DNA from 2 places in the Pseudomonas sp. SCB32 genome. Region 2 is predicted to be linked to the other one. Evidence: riboswitches for the same ligand, from Rfam matches in the RefSeq annotation. Region 2 holds a riboswitch; the other holds the start of a gene.
The links. A riboswitch is a leader RNA that binds a small molecule or an ion and turns the genes downstream of it on or off. The one in region 2 is predicted to bind manganese.

Region 1: another riboswitch for manganese. It lies ahead of GA645_RS22915 (TMEM165/GDT1 family protein); the one in region 2 lies ahead of GA645_RS24315 (sodium:calcium antiporter).

Annotation. Positions count from the first base shown of each region.
Region 1 covers NZ_CP045118.1:5,010,606-5,026,162, reverse strand. The annotation lists gene GA645_RS22925 (NAD-dependent epimerase/dehydratase family protein) at 1-432, shown strand, start outside; gene GA645_RS22920 (ketosteroid isomerase-related protein) at 656-1,099, opposite strand; gene GA645_RS22915 (TMEM165/GDT1 family protein) at 1,204-1,785, opposite strand; yybP-ykoY riboswitch at 1,863-1,994, opposite strand; gene GA645_RS22910 (amino acid permease) at 2,038-3,495, opposite strand; gene GA645_RS22905 (class I SAM-dependent methyltransferase) at 3,613-4,617, opposite strand; gene GA645_RS22900 (DUF1835 domain-containing protein) at 4,670-5,434, opposite strand; gene GA645_RS22895 (2-hydroxyacid dehydrogenase) at 5,431-6,396, opposite strand; gene GA645_RS22890 (LysE family translocator) at 6,479-7,108, shown strand; gene GA645_RS22885 (helix-turn-helix domain-containing protein) at 7,205-7,981, opposite strand; gene GA645_RS22880 (MFS transporter) at 8,071-9,255, shown strand; gene GA645_RS22875 (acetyl-CoA C-acyltransferase) at 9,305-10,480, opposite strand; gene GA645_RS22870 (fatty acid--CoA ligase) at 10,751-12,433, shown strand; gene GA645_RS22865 (DUF1302 domain-containing protein) at 12,640-14,562, shown strand; gene GA645_RS22860 (DUF1329 domain-containing protein) at 14,715-15,557, shown strand, end outside.
Region 2 covers NZ_CP045118.1:5,310,984-5,326,540, forward strand. The annotation lists gene GA645_RS24280 (FAD-binding and (Fe-S)-binding domain-containing protein) at 1-310, shown strand, start outside; partial or broken gene speD (adenosylmethionine decarboxylase) at 470-871, shown strand; gene GA645_RS24290 (fused MFS/spermidine synthase) at 937-2,073, shown strand; gene GA645_RS24295 (hypothetical protein) at 2,070-2,921, shown strand; gene GA645_RS24300 (response regulator) at 2,935-3,612, shown strand; gene GA645_RS24305 (HAMP domain-containing sensor histidine kinase) at 3,609-5,015, shown strand; gene GA645_RS24310 (hypothetical protein) at 5,101-5,352, shown strand; yybP-ykoY riboswitch at 5,615-5,772, shown strand; gene GA645_RS24315 (sodium:calcium antiporter) at 5,839-6,849, shown strand; gene GA645_RS24320 (type 1 glutamine amidotransferase domain-containing protein) at 6,939-7,616, shown strand; RNA gene ssrA (transfer-messenger RNA) at 7,691-8,048, shown strand; partial or broken gene GA645_RS24335 (IS5/IS1182 family transposase) at 9,437-9,562, shown strand; gene GA645_RS24340 (acyltransferase) at 9,989-11,080, shown strand; gene GA645_RS24350 (hypothetical protein) at 12,183-13,391, opposite strand; gene GA645_RS24355 (glycosyltransferase family 4 protein) at 13,499-14,719, opposite strand; gene GA645_RS24360 (glycosyltransferase family 4 protein) at 14,716-15,557, opposite strand, start outside.

The DNA.
Region 1 (15,557 bases), 300 kb from region 2:
ATCACCGCCATCGGGCATGATGAGATGCTTCACTACGTGCCGGGCCGGCGCAACGTGATCGACGCCGCCGAGGCCGGCCGTGGCCTGCTGCTGGCGCTGGAGCGCGGCCGGGTCGGCGAGCGCTACCTGCTCACCGGGCACAACATCGAGATGGGCGAGTTGACCGCCACCATCGCTCGCCTGTTGGGCAAGCCGGCGCCGACACCGATGCCACTGCACCGTGCGCGCGCCTTGGCGACCCTGGGTCGCTGGCGCTACCGGCTGACCGGCAAGGTGCCGCTGCTGGACGATACGGCGATCGAGGTGATGGCCGGCGGGCAGTTCCTCGATGGGCGCAAGGCGCGCGAAGAGCTGCGCTTCGAGTCCCATGTGCCGCTGGAGGATACGCTGGAGCGGGCGATCGCCTGGTTCCATGCCAATGACTATCTGTAGATTGCGCACCCTGTAGGAGCCACTGTCTTTTGGGCTCCCGCGTTCGCGGGAGTGACGGAGGTGGGATTCGCGCTCCCTGCGTCATCCCCGCGAACGCGGGGACCCAGAAACAATGTAGGAGCGAGCTTGCTCGCGAACCCGCCCCGCTGCGGGGGGCGCGAGCAACCTCGCTCCTACGAAGAGCACAAATGAAAAGGCCCGGCAGATGCCGGGCTTTTTCATCTCAGGGCAGCGCCTTCTCGGCAAAGGGCCGGTTCTGCAGCCCCATCTGCGCGCGGAAGCTTTCCATGTCGAACATGGTGCACAGTTCGACGATTTCCCCGGTACTGCTGAACACCCAGAAGCCCATGGCCGACAGGCTGAGAATCTTTTCGCTGGCCGGGTAGCCGAAGGCGGGGCGGGAGATGCTGCCCAGCAGGGTGCTCCAGGTGAACACCTTGTTGCCTTCGCGGATGCATTCCTCCACCACCACTTCCAGGTCCGGCATGGCCGAGCGGATCTCCTGTACCAGGCGGCGGTAGCCGGCGTTGTTCAGGGGTTGCGCGGTGAAGGCGCTCTTGTAGATGAAGTCCGGGCTGTGCAGCTGCTCGGCCAGCGCCAGGTGACCCTTGTTCCACGCAAGGTCGATGTGCTGGCGAGCGAGCTTCTTGAGATCCTTCTCAGACATGGCGCTTCCTGTGCTTGCTGATGTACGGGGAGAATGGCGCACCACTGTGTATCGATTGTGAAACACAGGCATTGGCCGGCGCGCCAGGCTCCCTCGAGCTCAGGTCAGAGCACGCCGCCCAGTTGCAACGCATGCCAGACGGCGGCCAGGCCGAGAACGGCGAAGGCGGCGGCGGCCAGGCGGCGGATCAGGTTGAGCGGCAGGCGATCGGCGGCGAAGTTGCCGGCCAGCACCACCGGCACGTTGGCGATCAGCATGCCCAGCGTGGTGCCCATCACCACCAGCCAGAAGTGCGGGTACTGCGCGGCCAGCATCACGGTGGCGACCTGGGTCTTGTCGCCCATCTCGGCGAGGAAGAAGGCGATCAGGGTGGTGAGGAACGGGCCGAATTTCTTCAGCGCGCCTTCTTCGTCGTCATCCAGCTTGTCGGGGATCAGGGTCCAGCCGGCGACGGCCAGGAAGCACGCGGCCAGCACCCAGCTCAGGGTGGTTGCCGAGAAGAAGCTGGCGACCCAGCTGCCAACGGCGCCGGCGGCGAAGTGGTTGGCCAGGGTGGCGGCGATGATCCCGGCGATGATCGGCCAGGGCTTGCGGAAACGGGCAGCGAGGACGAGCGCGAGCAGTTGCGTCTTGTCGCCGATTTCGGCCAGGGCAACGATCAGGGTTGGGACGAAGAGGGATTCCATCAGGCTTCCTAAGGGGCGGGTCGACTAATCACCATGACACGCGCCACCTGCCCGCCCCGGGTCAGGTTGCTCGTGTCATAGGTCTTGTCAAACCCGGGCCTGAGCGTTGCAGGCGTGGGTCGCACGCGCCATGGTCTGTGGACCAAGTGTGTTGACGCGTACCGGGCGAGCTGGGCGCTCGCGGGAGACTACTCCCCTAGGACGGGGGCATTCTGCCCAAGTCCTAGGACTTGGGCAAGCCTGCGCGTCGGATCATTCGCGGTGGGAGCGGATGTCCATGTCCTCGTAGCGAATGAAGCGGGTGCCGTTCTTGAAGCGGTAGCCCAGCCAGATCGAGAGGAACAGCGGGATGGTGATGTAGGTGGCGATCAGCCCGGGCCAGTCCACGTGCTCGCCGACGAACGCCTGGTAGTTCTGCCCCAGGGTGATGACCAGGCAGAGGGTGAAGGCGAACAGCGGGCCAAAGGGGAACCATTTGGCGCGGTACGGCAGGCTGTTGAGGTCGCCGCCCTGCAGGACAAAGGCCTTGCGGAAGCGGTAATGCGACACGGCGATGCCCAGCCAGACGATGAAGCCGCACATGCCCGAGGCGTTGAGCAGCCAGGTGTAGACGGTCTTGTCGCCGATGAAGCTGGTGAGGAAGCACAGCGCGCCGACGAAGGTGGTGGCCAGCAGCGCATAGCGCGGCACGCCGCTATCGGACACCTGGGTGAACAGGCGCGGCGCCTTGCCCTGGGTGGCCATGGTGTAGAGCATCCGGGTCGAGGCGTACATGCCCGAGTTGCCCGCCGAGAGGATCGCCGAGAGGATCACCGCGTTCATCACGCCCGCGGCGGCGGCGAGGCCCGCGCGCTCGAACAGCAGGGTGAAGGGCGAGGTGCTGATGTCGGCGCTGTCGGTCTTGAGCAGGTTCGGATCTGTGTAGGGGATCAGCATGCCGATCACGAAGATCGACAGGATGTAGAACATCAGGATTCGCCAGAACACCTGGCGGATGGCGATGGGAATGGACTTCTGCGGGTTTTCCGATTCACCGGCGGCGACGCCGATCAGCTCGGTGCCCTGGAAGGAGAAACCGGCGATCATCGCCACCCCGATCATCGCCTGCAGGCCGCCGACGAAGGGTGCGTCACCGGTGGTGAAGTTGCTGAAGCCGGGGCTGTCGATGCCGTGCATGATGCCGATGATGCTGGCCAGGCCAATGCCGATGAATACGACGACGGCGACCACCTTGATCAGTGCGAACCAGAACTCGCTCTCGCCGAAGCCCTTCACCGAGAAGAAGTTGAGCATGAACATGATGCCCAGGAACACCACGCTCCAGTAGATGCCGGGCACGTCAGGGAGCCAGAACTTCATCACCAGCTGTGCGGCCACCAGTTCCGCGGCGATGGTCACCGCCCAGTTGTACCAGTAGTTCCAACCCATGGCGAAACCGAAGCCATCGTCGATGAAACGGCTGCCGTAGGTGCAGAACGAGCCGGAATCGGGGATGTGCGCCGCCAGCTCGCCGAGGCTGGTCATGAGGAAGAACACCATCAGGCCGATCAGCGCGTAGGCCATCAGCGCGCCGCCGGGGCCGGCGGTGGCGATGGTGCTGCCGGAGGCGACGAACAGGCCGGTGCCGATGGAGCCGCCGATGGCGATCATGTTCAGGTGGCGGGGCTTGAGAGAGCGCTTCAGGTGATGCGGCTTCTCTTTCGGCCCCATGGCGAATGTCAGCTCGACATCGTCGTTGATTCTGCGATTCACGGGTGTCCTCGATCAGTCTGGGCGTGCAGCGGCGCGCCGGTCCATGGCTCGCTGCAGTGTAGTGCGGGCCTTGGGTCAGCGCCGTCGGGCGCTATAAATGCGGAAGCCGTCGGACTCGGCCAGGGTCTGGCAGGGGCCGAGGTGCTGCTCGATCAGCGGCGGGTATTTCAGGAAGCTGTTGGCCACCAGGCGCAATTCGCCGCCGGACGCCAGATGGCGCGCGGACTGGCGCAGCAGGTGTTCAGTAGCCGCATAGCTGGTGTGCACGCCTTGGTGGAAGGGCGGGTTGCTGACGATGGCGGCGAGGTTTTCCGGTGCGGCATCGATGCCGTCGCCGGCGATCACTTCGCCTTCCAGGTTGTTGGCGGCCAGGGTCAGGCGGCTGCTCTCGACGGCGAAGGCGTCGACGTCCAGCAGGGTCAGGCGGCTCTGTGGATAACGTCGTTTGAGCGTTGCGCCGAGCACCCCCGCGCCGCAGCCGAAGTCCAGCACATGGCCGCTCGGCAGGCCGTCCAGTTGCTCCAGCAACAGGGCACTGCCGCGATCCAGGCGGCCATGGCTGAACACGCCGGGCAGGGTGATGACTTGCAGAGGGCCATCGGCCAGCGGCAGTTCATAGCGTTGCGCCAAGGCGTGCAGGTCGGGTGCTACAGGCGCACCGTCGATGTGCGCGTGCCACAGCTGGCAATGGCGGGCACTGTCGAGCTTGCTGGCGCGGCCGAATTCGCCGAGCTGCTTGCTGGCGCGTTCGACGCCGGCGCGCTTCTCGCCGAGCAGATACAGCTCGCCGCCGGGCACGCAACTGGCCAGGGCGGCGAACAGGTAATCGGTGAGTTCACGGGATTTGGGCAGGAACAGCACGGCGGCGTCGAACTCGCCTTCCGGGGCGGTCGCGCCGAAGTGGCAGCGGCCCGGATAGCGGGCTTCGAGCTGGCGGGCTTCGCCGGCGTGCCAGCTCCAGCCCCGGGCCTGCGGCAGGTCGCCGAGCAAGGCGTCGGCGGGCAGGCCGGCGAGCAGGACGCGGCCCTGGAAGCGCTCGATCTGGCGCAGCAGCACTTCACTGGTGGGGGCGTTGGACATGCGGCCTCCTGGAAAAAAGGGCGGGAGTTTAGCAGGGCCGCAATGGCCGAGCCTAGGCGAGCCGCACCTCGGCGTTGTTCCAGAAGTCCTCGCCACGCAGCGCAAGGTGCCCCGCCGCGACTTGTTCGCGCAGGCGCCAGGCGGCCAGCAGGTCGCTGACGAACAGACCCTCGACATAGGCCATGGTCGGCCCGATCACCGATTGCACCGGCCGCCAGGATTCGCTGGCGCTGTCCAGCAGGACGCGGTCGATGTGCTCATAACCGACGCCGCTCAACTGGCCGTCGAGCCACAGGCGCAGTTCGGCATTGTCGGCCAGGGCGCGCTGCCAGTCCTCGCCCAGGCACTGGCGTTCGGTGGCGTCTACTTCATGGCTGGCGGCCAGGGCATTGGCCAGTTCAACGGGCTTGAGCATGGCGATGGCGTGGCGATCGTCGCAGCGGCACTGGCCGCTGCCGGCGCCGACGCTGCGCAGGGTGACGTGTGCCGGCAGCAGGGCGCAGATGCGGCGCAACAGCAGTTGTTCGCTGGCGCTGTCGCCGTGCCAGAGGGTGACGATGCTGGCGTCCGGGCTGCGCAGCCAGTTCAGGTCGGTGCCCAATTCGATGGCGATCTCGCGCTCGCGCAGGACTTCGCCGCCCAGCTCATGCCAGAACGCGGCACGTTGCTGGCAGGGTGGGTTATCCACATCGCTTAGCGGGCCGACGGCCAGATCGTCCGGCATCACGCGGATTCGCTTCTCGACCAGTACGCCGGCTTCCACCGCCCGGTGCAGGGCATCGGCGGCGCCGTCGCCGCAGACCAGATGCAGGCTCATGGCGCCACCTCCCGGCGCGGCTCACCGGCGAAGAAGCCGGCGGCGTTCTCGCTCAACTGGCCGACGATGCGCTGTCGCGCCTCGCGGCTGCCCCAGGCGCTGTGCGGGGTGAGGATGAAGCGCGGAAGGTCGCCGGCCAGCAGCGGGTTGCCGTCCTTGGGCGGTTCCACGCTGAGCACGTCGAAGGCGGCGCCGCCCAGATGGCCGCGGCGCAGGGTGTCGGCCAGCGCCTGCTCGTCCACCAGGCCGCCGCGGGCAGTGTTGATCAGGAAGGCTTTGGGCTTCATCAGGTCCAGTTCTCGCTGGCCGATCAGGTTGCGCGTGGCGTCGGTCAGAGGGCAGTGCAGGGTGAGGGCGTCGACCTGCGGCAACAGCTCGTCCAGCGCCAGGCGATCGGCGCGCGGCGGACGGCCTGGCAGTGCCCCGAGCAGCACGCGCATGCCGAAGGCTTCGGCCAGCTTCGCCACCGCGCCGCCCAGTTCGCCGTGGCCTAGCAGGCCGAGGGTCTTGCCTTCCAGCTCGACGATGGGGAAGTCCAGCAGGCAGAACTGCGGCGCCTGCTGCCAGCGCCCGGCGCGGACGGCGGCCTGGTAGTCGGGCAGGCGGGTGGCCAGGGCGAGCAGCAGCATCAGCGTGTGCTGGGCCACCGATGGGGTGCCGTAGCCCTGGCAGTTGCTGACGATCACGCCGTGCTTTCGCGCGGCATCGAGGTCGACGTTGTTGGTGCCGGTGGCGGCCACCAGGATCAGCTTGAGCTCCGGGCACCGCTCGAAGACTTCGGCACCGATGCGCACCTTGTTGCTGATCGCCACCTGCGCGCCTTCGAGCCGCTCGGCCACCTGCTCTGCATCGCTGCGCCCGTGCAGGACCATCTCGCCGAACTGCGCGCGCAGCGGCGCGAGGTCGAGGTCACCGAGGTCGAGGGAGGCGTGGTCGAGGAAGACGGCGCGAGCGCTGTTCATGGGTAGCTGTACCTTTTGCAGTGATTCGGCGTGACGTAAGGTAGTCAGCCTAACTGTTTTCCGAACGCTCTGCGGAGGCGCGATGTACTGGACGGAATTTCTCACCGTGGCATTCATCCATCTGCTGGCGGTCGCCAGCCCCGGTCCGGATTTCGCCGTGGTGGTGCGCGAGAGCGTGACCCACGGGCGCCGCGCCGGGACCTGGACGGCGCTGGGGGTGGGCAGTGCGATTTTCCTTCACGTCACCTATTCGCTGCTGGGCATCGGCCTGATCGTGTCGCAGTCCATCGTCCTGTTCAACGCGCTGAAGTGGCTGGCAGCGGCCTACCTGTTGTACATCGGCTTCAAGGCGCTGCGCGCTCGCCCGGCCGACCCGGCGGCGGCCGAAACCATCACTGCGCCGGTGGCACGCACCGCGCGCGGGGCCTATGTCGCCGGCTTCGTCACCAACGGCCTGAATCCTAAGGCCACGCTGTTCTTCCTCTCGCTGTTCACCGTGGTGATCAACCCGCACACGCCGCTGTTGGTGCAGGCTGGCTATGGCGTGTACCTGGCCTGCGCGACGGCCGTCTGGTTCTGCCTGGTGGCGCTGCTGTTCAGCCAGCAGCGCGTGCGCGCCGGTTTCGCCCGCATGGGCCACTGGTTCGACCGGGCGATGGGCGTGGTGCTGGTGGGGCTGGGGATCAAGCTGGCGTTCACCGAGCTGCATTGAAAGCGCGGGGCCGCGCTGGACTCACCCGTAGGAGCGGGCCATGCCCGCGATCGCGCCCATGGGGCGCTCCTACTGGGGGCCGGTGCCACGCCGGGGTCAGACCTTGAGTTCCGCCAACTGCGCCAACGCCTGCAAATACTCTCGCGGGTTCTCCCCCAGCAGCCGCCTGAACATCGCACTGAACGCCCGGCCGCTGGTGTAACCGAGCGCGGCGGCGACGCTCTGTACGCTTTCGCCGGCCAGCAGGCGCGGCAGGGCTTCGGTCAGGCGCAGTTGCTGGCGCCATTCCTGGAAACTCATGCCCAGTTCCTGGCGGAACAGCCTCGCCAGCGTGCGCGAGCTGGCGCCCACCTGCTGGCCCCAGTCCTCCAGGGTGTGCGGGTGCTCGGGGTGCTTCAGCAGTGCCTTGCAGATCGCCTGCAGGCGCCGGTCGGCCGGCAGTGGCAGGGCCAGCGGCAGGCGCTCCAGAGTGGCGATCTCCCGCAGGACGAGCTGCTCCAGCAGCGGCAGTGCCGGTTCGCCCGGCTGCGCCTGCCAGTGGATGCAGCGCAGGATCATTTCCCGCAACAGCGGCGTGACCGCCAGCACGCAGCAGTCGGTCAGGTTCTCCGGGCAGGCGTCGGCGCGGATGAACAGGGTGCGCATGTGCACCTCGCCGGACATGTGGATCTCGTGCCTGATGCCCGGCGGAATCCATACCGCGCGGGTTGGCGGGATGACCCAGGCGCCCTGGCGGGTGACCAGCCGCATCAGGCCGCCGGCGGCGTAGAGCAGCTGCGCCTGCGGATGGTCATGGGGCTGCACGTGGTGACCATCGACGTAGTCGAGGCCGATCGCAGCGAGGCGTGAGTCCTGGGGAATGTGCAGGTGCATGTCGGGTTCGATGACTTTTCTGTCAGGTCTGCGTTTTGCCGACAACCTAGCATGGACCTTCCTCCCACCCAAGCCGAGCGCCCGACACCATGTCCCGACCTCGAACGATCATCCGCTACATCAACGCCGCCCACATCATCGACCACATGTTCATGCTGATCTTCCCGGCCGCCGTGCTGGGCATGACGCAGAGCTTCGGCCTGACCTACGCGCAGATGATCGGCCTGTCCCTGGGCGGTTTCATCGCCTTCGGCGCCTGCTCGATCCCGGCGGGCTGGCTGGGCGACAAGTGGGACCGCCGGCACATGATGCAGCTGTTCTTCTTCGGCATTGGCACGGCGTCGATTCTCACCGGGCTGTCGAGCTCGGTGCCGCTGCTGGTCGCCGGCCTCACTCTGATCGGCGTGTTCGCCGCCATCTACCACCCGGTGGGCACGGCGATGCTGGTGGCCCACGCGCAGAATCGTGGCCACGAGATCGGCATCAACGGCATGTGGGGCAACCTTGGTGTGGCCTTCGCCGCCTTGCTGACCGGCTTCCTCACCGCGCATTTCGGCTGGCGTGCCGCGTTCATCCTGCCGGGGGCTATCGCTGTGTTGATCGGCATCGGCTTCGCCTGGCAGGTCCGTGCCGAGGCGCCGGTGGCGGTGCAGCATCCGGCACCGCGCGGCCTGGGCGGACAGAAGCTGTCGATGCGCCGGGTGTTCGGCGTGCTGGCGCTGGTGACGGCCACCGGCGGCGTGGTGTTCAACGCCAGCACCGTGACCTATCCGCGCCTGTTCCAGGTGCGGCTGGAGGAACTGCTCGCCTCGCCGGAAAGCCTCGGCGTGGTGGTCAGCCTGGCCTATGCCTTCGGCGCCGTGGCGCAGTTGATCATGGGCCGCCTGCTGGACCGCTTCAGCCTCAAGGGGCCGTTCCTGATCATGACCTTCTGCCAGGGGCCGCTGCTGGTGGCGCTGGCCTATGCCCAGGGCTGGCCGGTGGCGGTGGTCGGCGCGCTGTTCATGTTCGCGGTGTTCGGCCAGGTGACGGTGAACGACGCGATGGTCGCCAATTTCGTCGCGCCGCAATGGCAGGCGCGGGTGTTCGCCCTGCGCTACTTCGTGTCCTTCGGCGCGAGCGCGGCGGCGATCCCGCTGATCAGCTACATCGAGCCGCGCCAGGGGCTGGCCGGGCTCTACCTGATCCTGGCGGGGCTGGGGGCGATCACCTTCCTGGCCGCGGTGGTGTTCCCGCGCACCGCGCCGCATGCGCCTAAGGTGGCGGCGGCCTGATACGAAAAAGGGGCGCCAGAGGCGCCCCTTTTTCATGCCTGATGCCAGATCAGACCAGCTCGATCGCCACCGCGGTGGCTTCGCCGCCGCCGATGCACAGCGAGGCGACGCCGCGCTTGCCGCCCTTCTTCTGCAGGGCGTTGATCAGGGTAATGATGATCCGCGAGCCGGTGGAACCGACCGGGTGGCCCTGGGCGCAGGCGCCGCCGTAGACGTTGACCTTGGCGTGGTCCAGGCCGTGTTCGCGCATGGCGAGCATGGTGACCATGGCGAAGGCTTCGTTGATCTCGAACAGGTCCACGTCGTCCTTGGTCCAGCCGGCCTTCTTGAACAGGTTGGTCATGGCGCCGATCGGGGCGAGGGTGAACTCGGCCGGGTCCTGGCTCTGGGTGGCGTGGGCGACGATCTTCGCCAGCGGCTTCAGGCCACGGCGCGCGGCTTCTTCAGCGGTCATCAGGACCAGCGCGGAGGCGCCGTCGGAGATGGAGCTGGCGTTGGCGGCGGTGATGGTGCCGTCTTTCTTGAACGCAGCCTTCAGGCTCGGGATCTTGTCCAGGTTGGCGGTCAGCGGCTGCTCGTCGTCCTTCACCACGGTCTCGCCCTTGCGGGTGGTGACGGTGACCGGAACGATTTCCGAGTCCAGCGAACCGTCCTTGATGGCGGCCTGGGCGCGCTTGAGGGATTCGATGGCGTAGGCGTCCATTTCCTCACGGGTCACGCCGTACTGGTCGGCGGTTTCCTGGGCGAAGGAGCCCATCAGGCGGCCGGTGCGGGCGTCTTCCAGGCCGTCGAGGAACATGTGGTCCTTGATCTCGCCGTGGCCCATGCGCAGGCCGGTGCGGGCTTTCTCGATCACGTAGGGCGCGTTGGACATGCTTTCCATGCCGCCGGCGACCATCACCTCGTTGGTGCCCGCCTTGAGCAGGTCGTGGGCCAGCATCACGGCCTTCATGCCGGAGCCGCAGAGCTTGTTGATGGTGGTGCAGCCGGTGGCGGCGGGCAGGCCGGCGTTCAGCGCTGCCTGGCGGGCCGGGCCCTGCTTCAGACCGGCGGGCAGTACGTTGCCCATGATCACTTCCTGCACGTCTTCGGGCTGGATGCCCGCACGGGCAATGGCTTCGCGGATGGCGACGGCGCCCAGTTCCACGGCGGGAACGCCGGACAGGCTGCCCTGGAAGCCGCCCATGGGAGTACGGGCGCCGCTGACGATGACGATCTCGGACATGAAACTACCTCTTCGCTCTTGTTGTACGAGCCCGCGTTTGACCGGCTGTGTGTCGGCAGAACTGCGTTGGAAGCAGGCCATACCCGGGCTCCGGGTAAGGGGCCGGTCGTGAACGACCGGGCGGGGTGGATTCTACCGCGTGACTGGATGTCGCCAAAGAGTCATCGACAAATCATTCTTTTGACTGATGAACGGACACGGGGAGGCCTCTAGAGTCGCAATCATCCTGATGTATTCCATCTAGAAATCCAGCCGTGAGAGTGTCCCGCCATGCTGAAAACCCGCGTCATCCCTGCTGCACAGAACGCCTACCAGTACCCGTTGCTGATCAAGAGCCTGCTGCTGTCGGGCAGCCGTTATGAAAAGGGCAGGGAAATCGTCTATCGCGACAGCGTGCGTTACACCTACGCCACCTTCAATGAGCGCGTGGCGCGGCTGGCCAACGTGCTGACCGAAGCCGGGGTCAAGGCTGGCGATACCGTGGCGGTGATGGACTGGGACAGCCATCGCTACCTGGAGTGCATGTTCGCCGTTCCGATGATCGGTGCGGTGCTGCACACCATCAACATCCGCCTTTCTCCGGACCAGATCCTCTACACCATGAACCACGCCGACGACCGCTTCGTGCTGGTCAACAGCGAGTTCGTGCCGCTCTACCTGGGCATCGCCAGCCAGCTGACCACGGTGGAGAAGACCCTGCTGATCACCGACGGCGCCGACAAGACCTGCGCGCTGCCCAATTGCGTGGGCGAATACGAGACCCTGCTGGCCACCGCCAGCCCGCGCTACGCCTTCCCCGATTTCGACGAGAACTCGGTGGCCACCACCTTCTATACCACCGGCACCACCGGTAACCCCAAGGGCGTGTACTTCACCCACCGCCAGCTGGTGCTGCACACCCTGGCGATGGCCTCGACCATCGGCAGCCTGGACAGCATCCGCCTGATGGGCACCGATGACGTCTACATGCCGATCACCCCGATGTTCCACGTCCACGCCTGGGGCGTGCCGTACGTGGCCACCATGCTGGGGGTGAAGCAGGTGTATCCGGGCCGTTACGAGCCGGAGCTGCTGTGCAAGCTGATCCGTGAGGAGAAGGTGACCTTCTCCCACTGCGTGCCGACCATCCTGCAGATGATGCTCAACGCCGCTGGCGCCAAGGACTACGACTTCGGTGGGCTGAAGATCATCATCGGCGGCAGCGCCCTGAACCACGCGCTCTACGACGCGGCCAAGGCCCGCGGCATCCAGCTGACCGCCGCCTACGGCATGTCCGAGACCTGCCCGCTGATTTCCTGCGGCTACCTCAACCAGGAACTGCGCGCCGGCAGCGAGGATGAGCGCACCACCTACCGGATCAAGGCGGGCGTGCCGGTGCCGATGGTAGAGGCGGCGATCATGGACGAGCATGGCCAGTTCCTTCCGGCCGACGGTGAATCCCAGGGTGAGCTGGTGCTGCGCGCGCCCTGGCTGACCCAGGGCTATTTCCAGGAGCCGCAGAAGGGCGAGGAGCTCTGGGCCGGCGGCTGGATGCACACCGGCGACGTGGCGACCCTCGACGGCATGGGCTTCATCGACATCCGCGACCGCATCAAGGATGTGATCAAGACCGGCGGCGAGTGGCTGTCCTCACTGGAGCTGGAAGACCTGATCAGCCGTCACCCGGCGGTGCGCGAAGTCGCGGTGGTGGGGGTGCCCGACCCGCAATGGGGCGAGCGGCCGTTCGCCCTGCTGGTGATGCGCGAAGGCCAGTCGCTGGACGCCAAGGGACTCAAGGAGCACCTCAAGCCTTTCGTCGAGCAGGGGAACATCAACAAGTGGGCGATTCCGTCCCAGATCGCCGTTGTTACTGAAGTTCCCAAGACCAGCGTCGGCAAGCTCGACAAGAAGCGTATCCGGGTAGACATCGCCCAATGGCAGGAGGCTGGCAGCGCCTTTCTCTCCACGGTTTGAGCGACGACCGGTTGGTCAGTGCGTGAAGCATCCGTGCCAAGCAAGCGCTTGGCGCGGCGCGGGCCAGTGATGACGCCGTCTCTGGCCCGCGCGACTGTCTAGTCAGGGACTTCGTAGGAGAAATCACACTTTAGAGGGATCAAGCTGTGTAACGCCGCCGATATAGTCGCCGCTACTCATAACAAAAAACACATGGAGTAGCGTCGATGAAAACCTTGCAACATATCTGGCGACTGGCGCGTTTGCCGCTGGCCGTCAGCCTGGCTTCTACGCTGGCGACACCCGCTTCCGCCGTCACCTTCAACATCGGGGAAATCGAAGGTTCGTTCGACTCGTCGCTGTCCGTGGGGGCCAGCTGGTCGACGCAGAATCCGAACAAGAACCTCATCGGCGTCAACAACGGCGGCAAGGGTCTGTCGCAGACCTCCGACGACGGCCACCTGAACTACAAGGCCGGCGAAACCTTCTCGAAGATCTTCAAGGGCATCCACGACCTCGAGCTGAAATACCAGGACACCGGCATCTTCCTGCGCGGCAAGTACTGGTACGACTTCGAACAGAAGGACGAGAACACCGACTTCAAGCCGCTCAGCGACGACGGCCGCAAGGAAGCCGCCAAGGCCTCCGGTTCCGAACTGCTCGACGCCTTCATCTACCACAACTACACCATCGCCGAACTGCCGGGCACAGTGCGCCTGGGCAAGCAGGTGGTGAACTGGGGTGAAAGTACCTTCATCCAGAACGGTATCAGCGTGATCAACCCGTTCGACGTGACCGCCTTCCGCCGTCCGGGCTCCGAGATCAAGGAAGCCCTGGTGCCGGTGAACATGTTCTACATGTCGCAGAACCTCACCGATAACCTCTCCGCCGAAGGTTTCTACCAGTTGGAGTGGGACCAGACGGTGGTCGACAACTGCGGCACCTTCTTCTCCCAGCCGGACGTGGTCGCTGATGGCTGTAACCAGAACCTCGCGGTGCTGACCAACAACCCCAACTCGATCCGCACCCTGAACAGCCTGCTCGGCCCGAACCTGGCGGTGACCCCGTCGCCGTGGAACGAAGGTATCGTGGTCCAGCGCGGTCCGGACCGTGATGCCCGCGACAGCGGTCAGTACGGCCTGTCCATGAAGTACTTCGCCGACACCGTGAATACCGAGTTCGGCGGCTACTACATGAACTATCACAGCCGTCTGCCGATCTTCAGCGGTCGTGGCGCCGATGCCTCCAAGGTGCAGCAGATCAACCAACTGATCACCAACATCGCCGCCATCAGCCCGTCCCTGGCGGCGCAGGCCGGTGCAGCGGCCATGGCCGGTAACTCCAGCTACTTTATCGAGTATCCGGAAGACATCCACCTGTACGGCCTGAGCTTCTCCACCACGCTGCCCACCGGCACCGCCTGGCAGGGCGAGATCAGCTACCGTCCGAACGCTCCGGTACAGCTGAACACCACCGATATCCTCTATTCCGGCCTGGACCCGGTGGCCATCGGCGGCAACCACATCTACAACAACGCCTCGGTGCTGACCGGCAGTGCCGGTGAAGACCTGCACGGCTACCGCCGCAAGGAAATCACCCAGCTGCAGACCACCTTCACCCACTTCTTCGACCAGGTCATGGGCGCCGAGCGTCTGACCATGGTGGGCGAGGTCGGCTGGACCCACGTCGGCGGCCTGGAAAGCCAGAGCAAGGCGCGTTATGGCCGTGACCCGGTGTTCGGCCCTGGCCCGCTGGCCGGCACCCTCAACGGCGCGCCGACCTGCGAAGCCCTGAACATCTCCACCCTGGGCGCCACCAACGTCCCCAACGTCAGCCGCAACTGCGAAAGCGAAGGTTTCACCACCGCCGACTCCTGGGGCTACCGCGCCCGGGCGATCTGGGACTACAACGACGTCTTCGCCGGGGTGAACCTCAAGCCCAACGTGGCCTGGCAGCATGACGTGAGCGGCTACTCGCCCGGCCCGGGCGGCAACTTCGAAGAAGGCCGCAAGGCGGTCAGCATGGGCGTCGACGCCGACTACCTGAACACCTACACCGCGAGCCTGGCCTACACCACCTACTTCGACGGCAAGTACTCCACCGTCGATGATCGCGACTTCGTCAGCCTCAGCTTCGGGGTGAACTTCTAAACCGGTCGTTCAACCGGTATCCGGCCCGCTCCCGCAGCGGGCCATCCGCCGGTCGGTTGAACCGGCCGGCGGTGCAGCAGATACAACCCGCGACCCGTCCCGCAAGGGGTGGCCACCGCGGAGGGCACAGACTCAACGAGGACGATAAACGAATGAGAACAACAAAGATCCTGCTGCACACCGGAGCCCTCGCGCTCAGCCTGCTCGCCACCCAGGTGATGGCGGCTGTCTCCGCCGACGAAGCGGCCAAGCTCGGCTCCACCCTGACCCCGATGGGCGCGGAAAAGGCCGGCAACGCCGACGGCAGTATCCCGGCCTGGACCGGAGGCCTGGCGAAGAACGCAGGCTCCGCCGACAGCAAGGGCTTCCTCTCCGACCCGTTCGCCAGCGAGAAGCCGCTGTTCACCATCACCGCGCAGAACATGGAGCAGTACAAGGCCAAGCTGACCCCCGGCCAGCAGGCCATGTTCAAGCGCTACCCCGACACCTACAAGATGCCGGTGTACACCTCGCACCGTACCGCCACCGTGCCGGACAGCGTGCTGGCGGCGACCAAGAAGAACGCCACCACCACCACTCTGGTGCAGGGCGGCAACGGCCTGCAGAACTTCCAGACCGCCAACCCCTTCCCGATTCCGAAGGATGGCCTGGAGGTCATCTGGAACCACATCACCCGCTACCGTGGCGGCCACGTGCGTCGTCTGGTGACCCAGGCCACCCCGCAGGTGAACGGCTCCTACTCGCTGGTGTACTTCCAGGACGAATTCGTCTTCCGCACCGACCTGAAGGACTACGACGCCAGCAAGCCGAGCAACGTGCTGTTCTACTTCAAGCAGCGCGTCACCGCGCCGGCACGCCTGGCCGGTAACGTCCTGCTGGTGCACGAGACCCTCGACCAGGTGAAGGAACCGCGCCTGGCCTGGCTGTACAACGCCGGCCAGCGCCGTGTACGCCGCGCTCCACAGGTGTCTTACGACGGCCCGGGTACCGCCGCC
Region 2 (15,557 bases):
GGCCGTGCACGTCACCTGCAGCACCCAGCACCTGGGCGAAAGCCAGGCGCTGATCGACCTGGTCAAGCGCTGCACCCGCGAGGTGGTGATCCCCGAGGGCATCCACTGCTGTGGTTTTGCCGGCGACAAGGGCTTCACTACGCCCGAGCTGAACGCGCACTCGCTGCGCACGCTCAAGGAAGCGGTGCAGTATTGCGAGGAAGGCGTCTCCACCAGCCGCACCTGCGAGATCGGTCTGTCTGCCCACGGTGGCATCGATTATCGCGGCGTGGTCTACCTGGTGGATCGCGTCACCCGCGCGCGCCTGTAAGCCCCCTGAAGCACCCGGCGGGCGGTACGAAAGCCCCCGCCGGAGCTTGCCATTTCGAGCTGGCAAAAGTCCTCAGTCATTTAAGCTCTCGTTAACTTGCCAGACCTAATGTGCATCCAATGCGAGGGCAGGCCTCGCTGATCGGAAGCAGGAGGCAACATGGCAATTCAAGCGTTGCGACTCGACTCGGTTAACGTGCTCGGCAAGCAACTGATCATCGAACTGTTCGACTGCATCGACACGCGCTTCGACGATATCCAGTGGATCGAGGAGAGCATGCTCGAGGCCGCGCGACAGGCAAACGCCACCATCGTCACATCCGCATTTCACAAGTTCAGCCCGATCGGAATTTCCGGCGTCGTGGTGATTGCCGAATCGCATCTGGCGATCCACACCTGGCCCGAGTTCCACTATGCCGCGGTGGACGTTTTCACTTGTGGTGACGTGCTCGATGGCGACAAGGCGGTCCAGGTGCTCTGCGAGCGACTGGGCAGCCGGCGTCACCTGGTCTCCAGCATGGACCGGGGCCTCAATGGCCATCGCCTGGGCCTGCTCACACGCGGCCAGAACGACGCTCTCGTGCCGGCCTCACCCCGACTGACGAGCGAGGACAGGGAGGTGGCATCATGAACGAGCCCCACATAGAACCCGCGCAGCTGCTGGCCGACGCCAATGCCCTGCGCTACGACATCGACCTGACCGGACTCGTCCCCCCGGAAGTCGCCGCCCAACTCCCCCCGCTGCCCCCCAATCATTTCTACTTCTATCCGCCGGACCCCAAGCAGGTCGGCGATGGCGCGACCAGCTACATCGAGGACAGCGACCCCTTCGACCAGTACGTCTATCGCCTGAGCCGCGTGGTCTATCAGGGCCGCACGCGCTGGCAGAACGTGCTGATCGCCGACACCTACAACTACGACCGCGTGCTGATGCTCGACGGCGCGATCCAGAGCGCGGAAACGGACGAATCCCTGTATCACGAACTGCTGGTGCAGCCCGCCATGCTGGCGCACCCCGACCCGCGCGATGTGCTGATCATCGGTGGCGGCGAAGGGGCGACGCTGCGCGAGGTGCTGTCCCATGCGAGCGTGCGGCGCGCCGTGATGGTCGACCTCGACCAGGAGCTCGTCGAGCTGTGCCGGGAGCACCTGTTCCAGTGGCACCAGGGCGCCTTCGACGATCCACGTTGCGAGCTGGTATTCGACGATGGCCGCGCCTATCTCGAACAGGACCCCTCGCTGTTCGACGTGGTCATCATCGATGTCGTCGACATGCTCGACAACGGGCCGGCGCAGGCGCTCTACACCCGGCAGTTCTACGAACTGTTGCACGCCCGACTGCGCCCCGGCGGCATCGTCGCGGTACAGGGGCTGGAGTTCTCCCACTGCGACGACAAACCCCACGCGGCCCTCGCCCGCACCCTGCGCTGCGTGTTCGGGCAGGTGCACAGCTACCGCGCCGCGATCCCCTCGTTCCTGTCGTCCTGGGGGTTCCTGCTGGCGTCCGACTGGCTCGCGCCGAACCTGTGGTCCGCTGAAGAGATCGACCGCAGCATCGATCAGCGCCTCGGCCAGCTCTGGCTCGACCACATCGACGGCGAATACCTGAAAGCCTGCTTCGTGATGGATCGGGAGACCCGCTTCCTGTTGTCGCAACCGGGACCGGTGCTGGAAGACGGCGTGCACTTCATTGCGCCGCCGGACATCGAGGAAATCGAGTTCGGCCCGGCGCAATTGCCCGCCCTGACCGGGTATAGACGATGACCGCCGCCCCGGCCCCGAGGCTCTCCCCGGCCATCCTCGCGCCCTGCCAGCTGTACCGGGTGAGTTACCGCAACCGGGACGACGGCCTGCCGGTGCTGCTGCGCCTGGAGGATCCGCAACCGGCGCTGGCATTGCTGGCGCGGGATGAGGAGCTGACCGAGGACAGCCTGCTGCCCGACAGCGCCGCCGCTGACGAACTGCTGGTGATATTCGCCAGCGGCGGCCTGCAGACCGGGCATGCCTGGCGCCAGCGCCTGGAGTCCTGGATGGCGCCCGATCCGGGCGCGCAGTCGCCAATGCTGGATATCCCGTCGTTCAGCGACCGGGTGCTCTGGCGTCCCGGTCGAGGGTTGATCATTGGCAGCCCCGAGCGCTGCCGGGAACTGCTCGAAGGCCTGGTCGCCTTCGACTGGTACGAAAGCCGCCTGCGCGATCTGGAGAATGCCGTCGCCCAGGCCTGGGAGCCAGCCCAGCGCGATATCGAGCTGACGCACCAGTTGCAGCCGCCGGCGTTGTTGCGCCAGACCCAGGTCAACCGCCAGGTGCTCCACACCACGCGCTGGCGCATGACCTACACGCGCCTGGAGTCGCACCTGGAAAAGCCGCCGCAGCAGTTGCCCGGAGCCGTGCGCAGGCTGTACAACGAGCTGTCCGTCCAGGCCGAGGCGCACGATCGCCTCGCCGCCCTGGACGACCGCATCGAAGTGCTGCAGGACCTCTATGAACTGGCGACCGACCGGCTCAGCGAATACCGCTACTATCGAGGCGAGTTGCGGGTGGAATGGCTGATCGTCGCAATCCTGCTGATCGATACGGGCCTGAGCCTGTGGGAATTCTGGCATCGCTGAACAGGGAGCTGCCATGAGGATATTACTGGCGGAAGATGACCAACTGCTGGGCGACGGAATTCGCGCCGGGCTCGGCCTGGAAGGCGACACCGTGGACTGGGTCCAGGATGGCCAGGCCGCCGACCAGGCGCTGCAGACCGACGAGTTCGACCTGCTGGTGCTCGACCTCGGCCTGCCGCGCAAGGACGGCCTGGAAGTACTGCGCGCCTTGCGCCGGCGCGGCGACCTGACGCCCGTGCTGATCCTCACTGCCCGCGACAAGGTGGCCGACCGCGTGGCCGGCCTCGACGCCGGCGCTGACGACTACCTGACCAAACCCTTCGACCTCGATGAACTGCTCGCCCGCGTCCGTGCCCTCACCCGCCGCCGCACCGGTCGCGCCGCGCCGCTTCTGCAACACGGTGAATTGATGCTGAACCCGGCCACCCACCAGGTCAGCCTCGCCGGCGCGCCAGTGGAACTGGCCCCGCGCGAGTACGCGCTGTTGCGCCTTTTGCTGGAGCAGCGCGGCAAGGTGCTGTCGCGCACTCGTCTGGTCGAGGCCCTGTACGGCTGGGACGGCGACCTGGAGAGCAACGCCATCGAGGTCCACATCCACCACCTGCGGCGCAAGCTCGGTAACGGCCTGATCCGCACCGTGCGCGGCATCGGCTACGGCATAGACCGTCCCGGCACTCCGTCCTCGCCGTGAGTTCCGCTCCGCGCCGCGCCGGCTCGCTCAGCCGCCGCCTGTTGCTCTTGCTGATCGGCGGCATCTCGCTGTGCTGGCTGGTGGCCGGTTTCTTCACCTATCACCTGACCCGCGAGCAGGTGAACGGCCTCTACGACCAGGACATGATCGACTTTGGCCAGGCCGCCCTGAGCCTGGTGGATATCGCCGACTCCGTCGACGCCCAGCCCACGCCGCCAGGGGACATCATCGCGCGCAGCCGCAAGGCCATCGAAGGCTTGCCGCTGATTCGCCGGGAAGCCACGCTGGGTTACTCCATCTGGTACCAGGGCCAACGCCTGCTCACCACCGACCAGCCGCCACCCGACGTCGAGCAGCAGCCGCTGGGCTTCTCCCGCCTGGAACAGGGCGACGTGCGCTGGCGGGTACTGCAGATCGCCTCGACAGGCCCGGACGGCGTGCGGATCTGGGTATTCGAGAACCAGCAATACCGCTCCAAGACCCTGCGACTGCTGCTGTTCAGCGCACTGTTCCCGCTGCTGCTGGCCCTGCCGCTGTTCCTCGTGCTGGTCTGGCTCGGCGTGCGCCAGGGGCTGGCACCGTTGCGCAGCCTGATAGCCCAGCTCCACCTGCGCACCGCCCACAGCCTGCATCCGCTGTCACTGAACCGGGCGCCGGTGGAGGTGCACAGCCTGGTCAACGAACTGAACCTGCTGCTGGAGCGCCTGCAATTGGCCATGGAGGCCGAACGCCGTCTGACCAGTGATGCCGCCCACGAAATCCGTACGCCGCTGGCCAGCCTGCGCACCCACGCCCAGGTGGCGCTGCGCTCCTCCGATCCGGCGGCCCATGCCCATGGCCTGCAGCAGGTCAGCCGCAGCGTCGAGCGCATCAGTGCGCTGATGGAGCAGATCCTGTTGCTGGCCCGGCTCGACGGTGAAGAGCTGCACGAAACCTTCAGCCGTGTCGACCTCGGCCTGCTCGCCGAGGAAAGCATCGCCGAGCTCGCCCCGCAGGCCATCGACAAGCACATCGACCTCACCCTCGACACCCAGCCGGGCACCACCCTGATGGGCGTGTCGGTGTGGCTCGGACTGATCCTCACCAACCTGGTCGGCAACGCCCTGCGCTACACCCCCGACGGCGGCCGGGTGGCGGTGACCCTGGAGCGCGCCGGCACCAAGCTGCTGCTCTGGGTACGCGATAACGGCCCCGGCGTTGCACAGGCCGAGCAGGCCGCCATCTTCACCCGCTTCTATCGCAGCCCCAGCGTTGCCAACAGCGCTGGCAGCGGTCTTGGCCTGCCCATCGTCAAGCGCATCGTGGAGATCCATCACGGCCGCATCAGCCTGCACGAAGGGCTGGAGGGCGCCGGCCTGGGCGTTTGCGTCGAACTGCCGGCAAGCGCTGGCGAAAAAGAGTGAACCTGGCGAAAAACCCGACAGTCCACCCTGTACGGTCCGCATGATCGGTCCGCGACAACTCGGGCAAATTGCCAGGAGTCCAACCATGAAACGTATCGCCCTGCTCATTACCGCTGCCCTGCTGGCGTCGCCGGCATTCGCCGCCGACCTGTGCAGCGACAACCTCCAGAAAATCGACGCCGCCGTGCAGTCCAATGCCGGCACCGCTCAGACCCAGGACCAGGCCATGCGCCTGCAGGAAAAGGCTATCCAGTCCCAGCAGGCAGGCAATACCAAGGCCTGCATCGCCCAAACCGAAAAAGCCCTGAAGCTGCTCAAGCAGACCGGTAGATCCTGATCCCTGTTCGACGGCCGGCCGGGCGCGCCGGCCGCCTTGTTTTCCGGGTGCCTTGTCCCCCGCGGGATTCGTGCGCCGATAAACCCGACGAAACTCTCACCATTCGCGATAAAGCAGTTCATTGACCCGGCCGACAGCCGCCGCTGGCTGCTGCGCGGCTTGGCTGCGGTGCCACGGCGGGCACCGCGCCAGGGGGAAAACGTCCGTTGATCGACACCTGGTGAAACCATTTCTTGAGCGTGCCCCACGATCGGATAGAATGCGCGGCGTCATTGGGGAGTAGCCGACCGTTCTCGCGAACGGGGACGACGTCAACACACTTGGCCCACAGGCCATGGCGTCGCCAGCGATTCTGCCTGGCAAGACCTTTGACCACGCAGCCTCCGAACGGCCGGGGAGCGCGTGGTCATGGGTATCGATCCGGCCGGGAGTTTTCACCGTGATGCACCACCCCATCCCTTGCTCCATCCATCTGGAGCCGCGCGCATGCTGACCTTCATCTTCGAACTGCTCGGCATGCTGCTGGTGATCCTGATTGCCGCCGAAGTCTTCACCAATGCGCTGGAGCATTTCGGCGAGCGCCAGGGCATCTCCGAAGGCGTCACGGGCTCGCTGTTCGCCGCCATCGGCACCGCCCTGCCGGAAACCCTGATCCCCCTGCTGGCACTGTTCGCCGGCACCAGTAACGCCAACCTCAACCAGGAAGTCGGTGTTGGCGCCATCCTCGGTGCGCCGTTGATGCTGTCGACCCTGTCCACCTGCCTGATGGCCTGCTTCGCCCTGCGCGCGCGTGGCCTGACCGGACGCGTGCGCCCCGAACGCACGGGCCTGCAACGTGACCTGAACTTCTTCCTGATCGCCTTCAGCGTCGCCACGGTCGCGATGTTCGTGCCGGCGGGCTACCTGACCGTGCGCCTCGGCCTGAGCCTGCTGCTGGTGCTCACCTATGTTGCCTACATCACCCTTACGCTGAGGGCGTCGCAGGAGCTGGTGGAGAACGGCCACGGCACTGAAGCCGACCACCACATGTACCTGTCGCGCATCGGCTTGCCGACCAACCTTGCGACTATCCTGCTGCAGCTACTGCTGGGCTTGGGTCTGCTGGTGCTGGGCGCCAAGGGCTTCATCCATGGCGTCGAGGGACTGTCGCACCTTCTGGGCGTCTCCGCGCTGCTGCTGTCACTGCTGGTCATCCCGATCGCCACCGAACTGCCGGAGAAGATCAACAGCATCCTCTGGGTTCGCCGCGGCAAGGACACCCTGGCCTTCGGCAATATCAGCGGCGCCATGGTGTTCCAGGGCACCCTGCTGCCCGCCATCGGCATCCTGCTCACCCCCTGGCAACCGCGCACCGAAGTGCTCACCGGGGTGCTGATCACGCTCGGCGCCGCCCTCTGGCTGCGCCTCAATGCCCAGCGCGACGGACTGCCGATCTGGGTGCTGCTGCTCAACGGCGCCCTGTACGCCGCCTATCTGGGCATCACCCTGTCACGCTGACGAGCGCGGCGTACCGCCTACACTGACCAGTCTGGGCTGCCGTTGCTGCGGCAGCCGCTTGTCATACGCGATACGCCGAAGGAGTGAGCATGAAAATCCTGGTAGTCCTGACCTCCCACGACCAGCTCGGCAGCACCGGCAAGAAAACCGGCTTCTGGCTCGAGGAGTTCGCCGCGCCCTATTACGTGTTCAAGGATGCCGGCGCCACCCTGACCCTGGCCTCGCCCAAAGGCGGCCAGCCGCCGCTCGATCCCAAGAGCGATGAAGAAGACGCCCAGACCCCGGCCACCCGCCGCTTCCGCCAGGACAGCGAAGCGCAGGCCGCGCTGGCCTGTACCGTGAAACTCGCGGAGGTGCACGCCGACGACTATGACGCCCTGTTCTACCCCGGTGGCCACGGGCCACTCTGGGACCTCGCGGAGGACAGGACGTCGGTGGCGCTGATCGAAGCCTTCCACTCCAGCGGCAAGCCCGTCTCCGCTGTCTGCCACGCCCCGGCCGTATTCCGCCACCCACGTGGCCTGGACGGCCGTCCCCTGGTACAGGGCCGACATGTCACCGGGTTCACCAACAGCGAGGAGGAAGCCGTCGGTCTCACCGACGTGGTGCCCTTCCTCGTCCAGGACATGCTCAAGGCCAACGGCGCCCGCTACAGCAAAGGCCCCGACTGGCAGAGCCACGTGGAAGTCGACCGGGGCCTGATCACCGGCCAGAACCCCGCTTCCTCCGAGGCCGTGGCCGAAGCCGTACTGAAATTCCTGACCTGACAACGAGTTGCGCCGCCCCGATTGGACCTTGGGGCAGCTTTCCCGTAGAATGGTCGCCGACCTTTCAAGGTTTTGGGGCCGATTAGGATTCGACGCCGGTAACAAAACTCGAGGGGCATGCCGAGTAGGTGACAGTTCTCGTAAATCAGCTGCCACAACTTTATAGTTGCCAACGACGACAACTACGCCCTAGCAGCCTAAGTGCCGCTAGCAGACCCTAGGGGATGCCTGTAAACCCGAAGATTAGGTCTGTCATATAGAACAGGATCGCCGCCAAGTTCGCTGTAGGCGTAACGGCTAAAACTCATACAGCTCGCTCCAAGCACCCTGCCACTCGGGCGGCGCGGAGTTAACTCAGTAGAGATGGCTAAGCATGTAGAACCGACAGCGGAGAACTGGCGGACGGGGGTTCAAATCCCCCCGGCTCCACCAAACAAACCCCTGAAAACCTAGCGTTTTCAGGGGTTTTTCTTTGGGCGTCGAAAAACTGTCGAAACTGGTAGCACTTGCGCATTTCTCCAGCTTGCCAAGTGATGGCTTTAGGCGGGACTCTACCTCCTAGATAGATAAATTATGGAGGTATGAAAGATGAGTTGGCCAAATATTTTAATGACACCGGCAAGCAAAACGGACATAGGTGTTCTGGCATCCATAGTCACGAACAAAAGTGTTTTTGTGCACTCAGGATAAAGTTCAATCCAGGGGTAGACCATACAGCATACGCCAAATATCTGAGGCGCATGGTGCGTATGCTCAAAGCCTGGAGATCACAAGATATAAAGGAGCGTCCGTTGGCAGGTTATTCTTATTCGGAGGCGACCGCGGCGCAGGAAAGAAGCCTACTGATTGGTTTAAAACCGAAAAGCTAAATGCACCACTAATCTACAGTTTTTAGTCACGCAACTGGTACTTCGGAGACTGCAAGCCAACGGTTACCGTATCAAATGTGGCACTTATGAAAAAGGTATTTGGCTCCGCACTGGCATTGATGATGCACGCAGGCTTGCTCAAGACCAAGCCCCGAATGGAAGCTATACTGGCGACATAATTTAATTTGCATTAGCCTTTGAAAGCAACGAAAAACTCCAATACACACTCGACCTCAACGGAGTATTAGCAATACCCTTAAATCCAATCATACCAAATCAATACAACGGCCCAAATCGCATTGCATCATGCAAATGATCCGGCGATAGGTGCGCATCGTCATCGCAAGCGTAGAGTGGCCCAGAGTTCTCTGTAATGTGAGGATGTTGCCGCCATTCATTATAAAGTGTGCCGCAATGCGTCGCTTGCTTGTCCTTCTGGCAACTGAATCGTAGTACGTTCGAGATCACGACGGAAAGACGTGATGTATGAGCATTGGCTTTCCAGTGTACTTGGAACCTATCAGCAATCTCAGCCCGAATAGGCACATGACTAACCCTCCCGGACTTGGTGCCTGCGTATGTAACGACATTGCCTTGTACGCGATGCGGAGTCAGCTGCTCAGCCTCCGACCAACGTGCACCAGTCGCCAGACATAGCAACGCGACCAGCTCCGTATGCGGATTCTCGCAACCGCTTCGGATCGCCTGGAGGAGTTCGGCAATCTGTGCCGAGGTCCGCCAGGACAACTCCCGCTCTTGGAGCTCGAGTAACCGCACCCTGGCCAGCGGGTTGTCGTAGTCGATTTCTCCAGGGGCCTTCAACTCGTTAAACACGGCGCTGGTATAGCCCAGTTCGTTATTGAGTGTCTTACCCGAAATGCCCTCATCCAGGCGCTTGCGACGAAGCTGCGCATAGACCGCCGCCTCGAATGCAGTACCTACTGGGTCGCCTATATGAAAAGGCGCTTCCGCGACCTGGCCAAGAACACGGCACAGCTGGTGACGCTGTTTGCGCTGCCGAATCTGTGGATGGCCCGACGACATTTACACAGTAATGCAGGAGAGGTGCGCCTATAGTGCGGGGAATAGCCGCCGCGAGGTGCTCGCAGCGGCGAATAAAGACCGGAATGAGTGAGAGATCTGAGCGTTGGATCAATTCGCCACTTTCAAAATCGGCGGCGGCCGAAGTTGGCCAGAAACACATGGCTACTTCAGACCCTCCCTACCCCTGAACCCAACCTGATATCAGCACAAGTATCGACACCCGCCACCGAGCGTTTTTTTGCCTGGAGAGAATCCATCCCCATCACCAGGCAGGGGTTGGCCTCTGTCTGGTCGAAGTGGTACCACGGTGCGACCGGAACGGCCGTGGTGACTGACTGCCTATGTTCAGAGGGAGTGCTGGTGGTTCATGACAAAGGCCATGCAGATGGCTAAATATTTTCATGCCGAGTAATGAGTTCATGTATAGTGCTCGCTTTTTTCTAAGTGGCGGAGTATGAGATGCGCATAGATGCTCTCACAAGCTTACGGTTTTTAGCTGCAATTATTGTTGTGTTTTCGCATTTTGGCGGGAATGTTAGCTATATTAATTCCCTTCCTTATTCTCTAAGGAATGGCTCAGTCATGGTCACATTCTTCTTTGTTTTGTCTGGGTTTGTTATAGCTATCGCGAACCGAAAAAAAGAGATTAACATTGCTGAGTTCTATGTTAAGAGAATATTTAGGATTTCCCCTTCATACTTCTTCTCCATTCTTCTTGGGGTTTATGTATTTTATGGAGCACTAAATACTCTAGGACTTTTGTCCATTTCGACATTTATGCTAGCTTGGTTCCCGGCGCTGCCTGATCAGATCAATGGCCCAGCATGGTCTGTATCTGTAGAAGCTTTCTTTTATGTTGTTTTCCCTGTGCTTTTTGTTTTCACCAAGAATATAAAAGGTTTTGTATATTCTAGCCTTGCAGCATGGCTGATTACCCAGCTCGTTCATGTGAATATTATTGGCGCTGAATCTATTAACACTAGCTGGCCTTCGATTGGCTTTAGCTTGGTTTATTATTTCCCCATTTCACACCTAAATAGCTTTATGATCGGCATTGCAACTGGCTGTTTGTATTCAGATTACAAGGATAGGATTTCATTTGATGGATTTTTATCCTTGGCAACATGTGTATTGTCCGTAGCTTTTGTTAGCTATGTTATCTGTAACATTCACTCATGGGAGCATATGATCGGATTTAAATTACCGGTCGAAGCAAGTCTCCTGTCTCCTATTTTTGCAGTTCTTATTTTCATCTTCTCCGTCTCTAGGAATATTTTAATTGACATGATGTCAATGAGGGTCTTTGTGTTTCTTGGCGAGATAAGCTATTCGGTTTACATACTGCAACTTCCACTTTATTTGTTTTGTTATAAAAATATCTTTCCTTATTTTTCAATGTCTGACGACTATAATTTTTTGTTATATATCTCCATTCTTATGCTCGTTTCTTCGCTTGCGTATATTTTCCTAGAGAAGACATCTATGAAGCTTAGTAAAATAATTTGCGAAAAGATTCGGAGTCGTGCAGTTTCTGTATATGCATATAATTAGTAGCAGCGCTTTATCTGTGCAAAGCATAGAATGATAAAAGCTGAACAGCCTTGAGTAATTTTAAAAATCAAACTCGGCGAGTGCGGGTTTTTATGTCTGAAGAAAAATTATGACTGTTACCGATAAAAGCTATAGCGTGCACCTCCAACAGCTTGAATATCTTCCCCCGCGCCTCACGCAGTTGTAGGTTCAGTTCTTCGAATTCGTTCTCGTACATCTGGAGGTGTCGGCAGGTTTCAAGCGGTCCCATGAGCGAGCCTTAACAACCCTGTTTGCATACACAGTAATTGGGGCGCAACATTTCGCAAGGGTGAGGCAGTGATGAGTAATTTTCGCGTGGCAGAACGCCGGAGAGGTTTGAGCAACGCTCAATCACCTATGAGGTGGTGCTGGCGAGTATTCTTCCAAGTCAGAGTTGGGATAGGCCTCCAACCCAACATGTAGGGCCCTGTACCCCCGACCTCAAAACAATAAAAATATTCATTAAAAATCAATACCATAAAGATCATTCTCAAACGCCCCGGCTCAAATCAAAAAAGGCCTAATCCCTTGATTTTCTGAGAGAATTTCAAGGTTTTTTGCTTTCTGGGACAGTCGATTACCAAAGAATAACCCTGCCAGCTAACGGGTTCAGCCGAACCGCTTCCGCCAGATGCTCGGTGCATATCGCATTGTCATCGCAAGGCTGAAGAGCCCCTGGCTCTTCTGCAATGTGAGGATGTTTCCCACCCTCCGGAATGAACCAGCCAGGGATCGTCTGAAGTAGCCCGGTATCTATCGGACGCCAATCTTCAGCGATTTTGAAGGCACAGGCTTAATTAAAATCGATCAAACAAGTGGCCGAACTGACCTGCTTGCTGTCGAGGTGGCGGAACGTTTGGGAGTATCCGGTTGCTACACCCGCGTAGATTGATTGAGCAACGGCAGACCGAGTCCGGGGCCAACTCCCCGGGAGTTTGACCTCCCAGTGATCTGCGATAGCACGCGTGCCCACGGCACTGCCAGCTGTCGCCGAATGCGGTGCCGTCATTACTGATGCCTGCCGGCGTAGAAAATTCTCGCGAGTTGCAGACTTAGGCCACCTCTCTTTAAACAATCAACATCAGTTGTTTAAAACCCGATCCATCTGCATCAGCTTTCCTTCTTTTGTTCCAGTCGGAATATAGATATACCGAGGAATTTCCCGGAAGATATTTTTTATCCTCACATCATATTTCAGACGACATGTTCTGACCGCAATCTCAAGGGCGTTTTGATCTACCCACCACTGTTCACGATCATCTGAAATTGTCTCCATTAAATATTGCCTAACCCCCTTCAGTATCTCTCTTGATTCTTTATTATCAAGATAAATCGACATCCCTCCTGTGTATCTCTCCCACGGCAAAGTATTCTCCAGTATTCTCAAGCCAACATCAGCCCCCTCAAGCCGAAGCAAAGGCTTAGGCGAGTCCAATATCACACAGTCAAAATCCAAGACAATGACCGGCACCTTTACAGCATCAAGAAGATCTAATGCGTGAATAAATCTAAGCGAAGAGGATACTGGGCCAACATTACATACCAAGCCAATATTCTGATTAACTATTTTGAATCTAGCATCCTCAATGGAAAAGCCAACCTCATCGGTAATGGAAATATGGCAATAGAAGTTATCAGCCAACCTTTGTAGCGAACTTATCAAATAGCTGCCATAGTCATCAAAATATTTTTTATTGCAGGAAACGGAGATGCAATAGTCGGGCGTACCACCCGGAAGCTCAGTCCTAACGCTTCCTATTACATCATTCACCACCGGCTCTATATCTATAGTTTCCTTACCGTACACCGAAGATACCGGTATCGAAATATACGGATTAAATTTAGGGGATTTTTCATTATTGAACTTTTTAATAATTTCCGTATAAGCCTTATAGTCACCCAGCCCATAATAAAAACAGGCCTCAAAAATACCCACAACAGATCGCACATCAGTATCTTTCCAATCAATCCCCTTTAATTCGGAAAAACCAGATACTATATCACTTGCATCTGAATTCAACACCAATGCCTTGCAATAATAAACCACTGCATCTGGATGCTGAGTCTCCACTAGCGCCTTCTTTGAGTACTCCAGAACCTCACTGGTCGTCTTCTTATTTTTCTTTACAATCAGCGCACACAGCCTGATCAAATAATTTGACTTTTTCTCCACCTCATAAAGATAGAGATAGATTGATTTAGATATACCATAAAGATACTCGTCCGACTTATTTATGAAGTTACAACTTTGCCTAATGTCATCTGCAATCTTAAGCAAACTCTCGTTCATCCCCGCCCTCCACCAATCCAAATCACTTAACTAACAACCCAGAAAAACTTAAACTTTATAAATAATGCTCAAACCTAGCTATACAGCCAGAAAAGGACACCCCATATTCATGGGGCTTTCTTTGCAGATAAACAGTTTTCGCTTCGGTGCTGATCCAAGGCGCCCAATACATCACTAGCCATTTCTTTTTGAATCGAACGGCGCGAATAAATGGCAACAAATCCTGACCTACATACGGAGCTCAAATTCAGTCTCCGCAGCGCGGCAACTGCACTCTCAACATCGCATGGCCTGAAAATTGCGGTATTTATAATCTTCTGTTCAACGAATTCGGCCGGATACCCCGAAACTCCGGCCCATATCGGTTTTCCCGTTGCCGCATACTCGAAAAGTTTTGATGGCAGTACGCGCCGGAATGCACGGTTGCGGTTCAAGTGGAGAAACAACACATCCGCACTCTGGTACAAGCTCACCAGGTCGGAGCGCTTGATAGGTGGAAGCAGCTCCACATTGTGGACGTCATGCCTGGAAAGCGCTCTGGCCAAACGGCCATGAGCACTACCAGCCCCCACTACCCGGAAGTAAGCTTCCCCCTCCAGCCGTTTGGCCAAGGCTGGCAGAACATGATGAAGGCCCTGCCCTTCCCCTATGTTTCCGGCGTAGAGGACTTGCATCAGGCCCGGCGGAGCACTGGACTCCTCGCTAGAAACCATGGGCAGGAATAGATCATCAACGCCATTGGTATGAACCGTGAACGCTCTGGCGGGATAACGTGACGTGAAGTAGCTCAGGAATCCAGGTGATATCAGGTTGACCTGGGTCGCCTTCTGGATGGTCCAGCGTTCGATCCGGGAAAAAAGCAGCGTGGCCAAACGTCCGAATGTTTTCGGCAATAGTTCCGGCAATGCGTCGACAAGGATGTCCCGAATGTCAAGATAAAGTGAGGCCCTTTGCCGTCGGGCCACTATGGCTCCAAGCGTAGCGGTCATCAGGCGTGAGGACGTGGCAACTACCAGGTCATAGTGCTCTCGCCTTGTGATGCGCAACACGCCCCGCGCGTATGCAAGGAAGCTCCTGGTCTGATCGATAACCCCTCCCTGGTGTGTCGGCACGGCAATGCGACGGATGCGTAGTGCGCCGTGCTTTTCAGATCGCGATGTACGCGCCCTGAAGCTCCGATAGCGATTGGGTAAGGTGGTGACGACATCAATCTGAATATCATCACCGCCCTCTTCCAGCAGTGCCTTGACCAAAGCCTCGGCACGGAACGACCCGGCCGAGAGATCAGGCTCGAAGTAGTAGCTCAGCAGCAGGATGCGTCGTTTCATGATGTTGGCTGCCGGCCTTCAAGCACTTGCCGATACAGGGTGAGCAGTGCTGATTCCTGCTGTTCCCAAGTGAGCCGGCGCCCTGCCAGCAGCGCGTTGTGGCGCATCCGGACACGTAACTGAGGGTCACCGACCATCACTCTCAAAGCGCTGACCAGCGCCTGAATATCGCCCGGACGGATCAAGAGGCCAATGTCATGCTGCTGAACGACTCGGCGAATCTCCGGGAGGCTTGAAGCTATGACCGGTAAACCCGCCATCAGGTATTCGAAGAGCTTGTTCGAGTCGGTGGTGAAGTGATTCAGGCAGGTATTCTCGATCGGCTGCAGGCCGACATCCGCGGAGGCGGTGTAGGAAGGCAATTGCGCCAGAGATACCGTCGGGATGAAGTGAACGCGCTCCCCCACCTCCAAGGATTCACTGAGCTGCTTCAGTTCGGTTGCAAGGCGTCCACCGCCGATGAAAACGAAGTAGGCATCGGTCACCGTCACCGCGGCACGGACCAGTCCCTCCAACCCCCGCCCCTGCTGAAGGCCACCCTGATAGAGAAGAATGGGCCAGTCATGCGTGAGCCCCAACTCGTCGCGAATACGAGATGAAGTCATCACTGAGTGACGAGGGCGATTCTGCAAGACCAGCGGCCGGGAAATGCCGTAGGCCCTGGCGAAGAACTTGGCCCGCGCATCAGTCGTTGTAATGGCTCCGTGTACGCGCGGCATGAGAAGACGCTCGACGAAACCGACCAGATTGCGAAAGCTTGCATAGCCCTCGCGACTGGTACTGATCTCGTGTGCGTCATAGATAATCCGGGCACCGGATAGCCGAGCAGCCAGCCAGG